Regions from separate parts of the Pseudorhodoplanes sinuspersici genome, predicted to be linked through region 2. Evidence: predicted binding sites of a transcription regulator. Region 2 holds the regulator's gene; the other holds the start of a gene.
What was found. Region 2 encodes LexA, which represses DNA repair genes until DNA is damaged. Its sites were predicted from a motif close to TGTTCNNNNTGTGTTCNG; they were not measured.

Region 1: CAK95_RS01605 (ribonuclease T2 family protein) is a predicted target of LexA. The motif match lies at 1,806-1,823, and genes of this name have one in related genera.

What each region holds. Positions count from the first base shown of each region.
Region 1 covers NZ_CP021112.1:326,086-329,560, forward strand. The annotation lists gene CAK95_RS01590 (DUF1236 domain-containing protein) at 4-555, opposite strand; gene CAK95_RS28975 (DUF1236 domain-containing protein) at 702-1,082, opposite strand; gene CAK95_RS01600 (hypothetical protein) at 1,276-1,737, shown strand; gene CAK95_RS01605 (ribonuclease T2 family protein) at 1,894-2,652, shown strand; gene CAK95_RS01610 (23S rRNA (adenine(2030)-N(6))-methyltransferase RlmJ) at 2,862-3,475, shown strand, end outside.
Region 2 covers NZ_CP021112.1:4,733,258-4,736,732, reverse strand. The annotation lists gene CAK95_RS23070 (molybdopterin molybdotransferase MoeA) at 1-719, shown strand, start outside; gene lexA (transcriptional repressor LexA) at 839-1,555, shown strand; gene CAK95_RS23060 (ComEC/Rec2 family competence protein) at 1,538-3,475, opposite strand, start outside.

The sequences.
Region 1 (3,475 bases), 1.6 Mb from region 2:
TAATTATTCGATAATTGCCGCGACATACCGCAAATTGGCATCAACAATCACAATCTTTTCGCCGAACTTTACGTAACGATACGGCTTCATCCATGGCATTTCGGCGACGATGCTGTCCGGCATTGGATTGAGCTTGACTGTTGCCGGCAACACGATGGCTTCCGAAATTTCAAATGGAGCCTTGGTGGCGTTAGGGTCTTTGTCTTGCGCGATCGCATTGACAATCGCCTGTTTTTGTTCGGCCGTAAAATTGAATGTATGGCTCAATATGGGCTGTTGGTCGTGCCGAAAAATCGCCTCGTTATGCGCCGCCGTTTCCTGTGAAGACGGCACGACCTGACCCGCGGCATTCGGTTTCTCGTTGTTGATCGGCTGCTCGGGCGGTGCAAGCCCAACAGTTGATTCCGGATTGTCAGCTTGCGGTCCAGCAAGCGCCGGGATCGTGGAGCCCTCTGGCTTTGCCATCGTGGGATCGGCACCAGCCTCGGCCGGGCTCGGCTTGATGGGTCCAGTATCCTGAGCGGCGGCCAAACTTGTCATCGCCAGAATGGCCATGACGGCAAGCAAGGCACAGCGGACATGTGAGAACTTGCTCATGATCGAATCCTCCTCGCAATCATTGCGAGACGCGTTGCTCATTCACAAGGAACAATGCATCGTTTGCAAAGCCGTTCCGCCGAGGCTGCAAGTCGAACCAGTGATCACGGTCTTTTGGCAATGACGTCGACAACCCTGCGTGTCCGCGGATCGACAATAACGACCTGATTGATCACCCGTGCCAGGCGGAAGGCTTCGACCTTGGGCGCCAGCTCGATAATCGTTTTCGGCATGTCTTCCAGGACGACATTTTCCGGCACCACCGCGCCGACCACCGGTTGAAAATTTGGCGGCGCCTCGTTTTTGAAATTCTGGTTGGTCACGCTGATCAAGATTGCCTGTTTCTGCGCGTCCGTCAGTTCAAGCCGTGGAAGGTCTTTCGCGTTATCCTGTGCCAGCGCAGCCATAGGATGAAGCAGCAGAATGGCCGCAGTTCCCACCATGCAGGCGCGCCCTATCAACATGCGGCGCAGATCGGTCTTCATTCGGCTCTCCTGACGGACGACAACCGAACCCGGATCAGATTCGTTCCGCGGGGCTCGGGAGACGCCGTTTTGGCGAGCGTCGATGCCACACATGGCAACGATTTGTGTGTTCGGGCCTCGATGAAGCGCGGAACCTCTTGACCGGAACCGTGCGGAGCGGCACCGTCCGCACAATCCGGGGATGGGGGTCTCCATGTCGATGAAACGTCGCCTTTTCGTCATTGCCGCATTAGGAACGATGCTGTCGGCTTTGCCGCAAGCTCCCGCCCAGGCCGCCAATTGGCTCGAAAAGAATTTCTGGCTCAGCGGCCCCCGTTATTCCGGCAAGTTGCCGGAATGCGATAACACCATGGCCCTTGCAGAGATCGCATCCCGCTTCGCGGGCAAGGAATACCGTTTCTGGAATTCCGGCCTGACGATCGTAAATTTCGACGCCGTCCGCGAAACCGGGAATCGTTCGTGGAATCCCGACACGATTCCGCGGCGTTTCTGCTCAGGCCGGGCCTTGCTGTCTGATGGCGTCTGGCGGCCCGTGCACTACCTGATCGGCGAGGATTTCGGCATGATCGGCGCAACCTGGGATGTGGAATGGTGCGTCGTCGGGCTGGACCGGAACTGGGCCAACAATCCTGCCTGCCGGATGATGCGGCCTTAGCGGCCACCCATCTGATGATTCGGCGTTAAGGACACGCCGTTAGGATACCCTCCGATCGATTTTTGTTTTGTTCTTGAAATGTTCCGCGCGCCCCGCTAGCGTGTGGAGGTGAACGGTTGCGCGAATTTGTATCGGGCGTTTGTACTGGGGGCTTCAATGGTCGCAGTTGCTTACCGCGTCGGCATTGTCCTGGCGTTCGTTTTCATCCTCATCATTGCAGCGTCCGCGCAGGACGCGCAGCCAGGGGCCGCTGCTGGTGAGGTTTCGGCACCGGAACGCTTCACCCAGTTCCAGCAGGACCGCTTCCGGCGCGAGAGCCGTCGGCAGGAGCCCGGCCAATTCGATTTCTATGTGCTCGCTCTGTCCTGGTCGCCCACCTTCTGCGAATCTTCACGCGAGCGGAATGGCGGCCGCTCAAATCAGCAGCAATGTGGTGAGCGCCCCTATTCGTTCGTCGTCCATGGGCTCTGGCCGCAATATGAACGCGGCTTTCCGCGCGAGTGCCAGGTGCCGGCGCCGCGCCTCAATCGTAACATCGTCAATTCCATGCTCGACCTGATGCCGAGCCCGCGTCTGGTGTTCAATGAATGGGATAAGCACGGCACCTGCTCCGGCCTCGATGGTCAGGAATATTTCGACCTGGTGCGCAAGGCGCGCGAGACCGTGAAAATTCCAGAGCAATTCCACGACCTCACCGGCTACAAGATGGTCGCGCCGGACGATGTCGAACAGGCCTTTGCCGATGCCAATCCAGGCCTTTCCCGCGACGGAATTGCCGTCACATGCGACCGGCATCGCCTCCGCGAAGTCCGGATCTGCATGTCCAAGGATCTGCAATTCCGTGATTGCGCGGAAATCAACCGCCGGTCGTGCCGCCGTGAAAAGGTGGTCATGCCGCCGGTGCGTGGCGGCTGAGGCGCTGCTAGTGCAGTGTTTCTGACGTTCCGATCACCCTCGCGGTCATCTCTTCCATCGAAACGTCAGAAACAAAACCGCACTGGAATCAAAAAGTTGCTAGTGTCCTTTGTCTCCAACGCTTCGCTCAAGAAGTCGCTGCAAGGACTACGAAGCGTTGGAGACAGGACACGAGTTGCGAATAAATTTCGTGGCCGTTATCGGTCGCAATGAATTATCGACACGCCTTCCATGCGGGTAATTTTGCCGATGTCGTCAAGCACGCCATCCTGGCCCGCATCATCCTGTATTTGCAGAAAAAGGATGCCGCCTTCCGCGTGATCGACACACATGCCGGAGCGGGCCGCTATAATCTGCAAGGCAATGAAGCGATCCGCGGCGGAGAATGGCAGGACGGCATCGGCCGCATTTGGACGCACCAATTCACTCCCATTGTTGCGCAATTGCTGGCGCCCTATCGCAATGCGATCGCAGCCTTCAATCCGGACGGGAGACTTGCGATCTATCCCGGCTCACCGCTTCTGGTCCGTCACTGGCTGCGGCCGCAGGATCGGCTGATCGCCTGCGAGCTTGAGAGTGGCGCGGCGCAGGCGCTCGCCCGCCATCTGCGCAACGATCTGCTCGCCAAGGCCGTGACCATCGACGGTTGGACTGCGCTCAACGCCTATATCCCGCCGAAGGAAAAGCGCGGCCTTGTCCTGATCGATCCGCCTTACGAAGAACGCGACGAACTCAAACGGTTGGCGGGCGCGCTCGCGGCGGCCCACCGCAAATGGAGCACCGGCATTTTTCTTGCCTGGTATCCGATCAAGGATTTGCGCGA
Region 2 (3,475 bases):
ATCCGCTGGTGCCGGTCCATCGCAAGCCGCGCGTTGCCATGCTGGCGACCGGCGATGAACTCGTGTTGCCGGGGCAGACGCCGGGGCCCGGCCAGATCATCTATTCGAACGGCTTTTCGATCATGGCCTTTGCGCGGCGGCTGGGCGCTGAGGTCATCGATCTCGGCATTGTAGCGGATCGTCTTGAAGACACAGTCTCCGCCATCCGCCGCGCGCGCGATGCAAATGTAGATGTCCTGGTGACGATGGGCGGCGCCTCGGTCGGCGACTACGATCTCGTGCAGAAGGCGCTCTCGGCCGAAAACATCGATCTGTCGTTCTGGAAGATTGCGATGCGACCGGGCCGCCCGCTGATGCATGGACAATTGGGCGAAATGCAGGTGCTCGGCCTGCCGGGCAATCCCGTGTCGGCTTATGTCTGCGCCTTCCTGTTCCTGGGACCGCTGCTGCGGAAGATGACCGGGCGGCATGATGTCGAGAACCCGACCGAGCAGGCTTTGCTGGGCTCCGACCTGCCGGAGAATGACGAGCGGGCCGATTATCTGCGTGCCCGGATATCGCGGTCGGTCCGCGGAGCCCTGGTGGCGACGCCGTTTCCGCTGCAGGATTCGTCGATGGGCCGGGTGCTGGCCCATGCCGATTGCCTCGTCCTCCGCGAGCCGCTGGCACCGCGGGGCGCGGTTGGCTCGATCTGCACGATCCTGAAACTTCCCCTTTGAAATCCCTTCGCTTTCTTCACTCCAAATTAAGGGCTTGCAGAACACATATCGAACATATAGTGTCCGTTCATGATTTGTTTCGCACCCCTTGAGGTGCCGGTTGCCGGGGGAGACGATCGATGTTGACGCGGAAACAGTTCGAGCTTTTGCGCTTCATCAACGAGCGGCTGAAAGAAGCCGGCGTGCCACCCTCCTTCGACGAGATGAAGGACGCGCTCGACCTGCGCTCCAAGTCCGGCATTCACCGGCTGATCACGGCTCTGGAGGAGCGCGGCTTCATTCGCCGCCTGCCCAACCGCGCCCGGGCGATTGAGGTGATCAAGCTGCCCGATTCCGTCGTCCAGGGACCAGGCGCCCGCCGCGGCTTCACGCCCAGCGTCATCGAAGGCAATCTCGGCCGTGTCCGGACCGTCTCTTCGGAGGACGACGGCAATGGCAGCAGCGGCAATCGCCCCGTGGCCGTGCCGATGATGGGCCGGATCGCCGCCGGTACGCCGATCGAGGCGATCCAGACCAAGACTCAAACCATCAATATTCCGCCGGACATGCTCTCGGCATCGGGCGAACATTTCGCGCTGGAAGTCCGCGGCGATTCGATGATCGAAGCCGGCATCCTCGACGGCGACGTTGCGTTGATCCGCAAGTCCGACGGCGCCGATACCGGCGACATCGTTGTTGCACTGATCGACGAAGAGGAAGCCACGCTGAAGCGTTTCCGCCGTAGAGGCGCGTCGATCGCACTCGAGCCGGCGAATACGGCCTACGAAGTGCGCATCCTGCCGCCAACACGCGTGCGCATCCAAGGCAAGCTGATCGGCCTAATCCGCCGGTACTGACACGGCATCTTCGACATCCAGATCCTGTAGACGCGGCGTCGCATCACGCGGTGGTGCTTGCGGCTGCGCGGACGTTGCCGTTTGCACCGGCTTCGCCGTCCACGGGCGCTGATAGTTTGTCGGTCGCGCTGAATCGATCGCGAACGAAGAGCCGTTCCATCGTGCTCTGCTCGCGCCATTGGCCCGTGCGACGTTGCGATCAATAGCCGGCGCGGCACAATGCGGCGGAATCGTTCTGTTCGTCACGACGAAGGCTGCGATTTCGCAATCTTCGGCTGCGGCTTCCGCCGTAAGCGACAATGCTACGGGCCGCCCATCGGCCAGGCGGGCAACGCAACCGTTTTCATCGCAGCGTGTGCTTTCCGCAAGCGACGAATCCTTGGCAGATCGTGAATCCCCATCGGCGGCGAGCCATTCGCCAAGCACGAATTCGTCCCGTCGGCTCGCAATGATCCGCAAGACGCCGCCCGCGTCACGCACCGCTGCCATGCCCGCATCCGCGGAGACGAACATGTCGGGACGCGGCGTGATTAGAATGAAGCCGATGCAAGCTGCGCCCAAGCCGGCACCTGTCCAGCGCAGCGGGGAACGCAAGAGGCATACAACGACGAGGCCTGCCGTGCCGATCAGCAATGGGCCGATGCCAAAAGCGGGAATGCGGCCAACAGCGCCAGGCAAGCTGGCGACCCAGGTTGCCGCCACGATGATCCATTCAATCCCCTCGCCCATCAGCCACCAGAACGGCCGGTCGAATCCGAACGGCAAAGCGACGAGTGCCAGAAGACCCACGGGCATCACCCAGATCGAGACCGCCGGCATGGCCAAGAGATTGGCGAGAACGCCATAGGGTGCGAGGCGATGGAAGTGATAAGCGGCGAACAAGGTGGTCGCGAGCCCCGCGACCAGCGATGCGAGAATGAGTGCGACGATCTCCCGGCCTCCCCATAACGCAGTGCGTGCGCTCAAGGATTTGTCGGGCACATTGGACAGCCACGGCAGCCCGCGCTCATAGACGGCGATCAGCGCCAGTGTTGCCGCAAACGACATCTGAAAACTCGGATGGACGATCGATTCTGGCGCAATCGCCAGCAGCACCAGCGCGGCAACCGCGATCGTTCGCAACGTGAGCGCCGGCCGATCGAACATGACTCCGATCAGCACAATGGCCGTCATAATGAAGGCGCGTTGCGTCGCGATCTCTGCGCCCGACAACAAGAGATAGAACGCCGCGATGATCAGCGCCGCGCCCGCCGCCCATTTCTTGATAGGATAGCGGCTGGCGACGATTGGAAACAAGGCGAGGCCGGCACGGACGACGAAGAACACGACGCCGGCGACGACGGCCATGTGATACCCGGAAATCGACAACACATGCGCAAGGCTCGAGATATACATGGCGTCGTTGACGGGAGCGGAAATCGCATCGCGTTTTCCGGTGATCAGCGCCGATGCGATGGCGCCCTTGTCTCCTGGCACGGCCGCGCGAATGCGCGCGTCGATGGCATCGCGTAAACCGCTGATTGCGGCCGTATAACGAAGCCAGACGCTCGGCGATTCAGGCGCACTGACATGCTTGATTTGACCAAGCACGAATCCGGTTGCGCCGAGTTGCTGAAAATAATAATCGCGCGCGAAGTCATAACCGCCTGGACGCAACGGTGTGAGCGGCGGATTGAGCCGCGCGCGCAATTCGACAAATGAGGCGACAGCGGGAGCGAGGCCCTTGCGGACCGTGACGCGGACACGTTCGAGTTTTTCATTCGCGCGCGCACCACTCATGTTATGAACGCGGATGACGATCCGATCGTTACGTTCGCGTTCTTCACGACGTTCGACGAAGCCCGTGAGTGTGACGTTGTAAGCTGGCGTGGTAAGGACAGGATGCGCGATGCGAACGCTTTTCCATGTCGCGAACGTGAA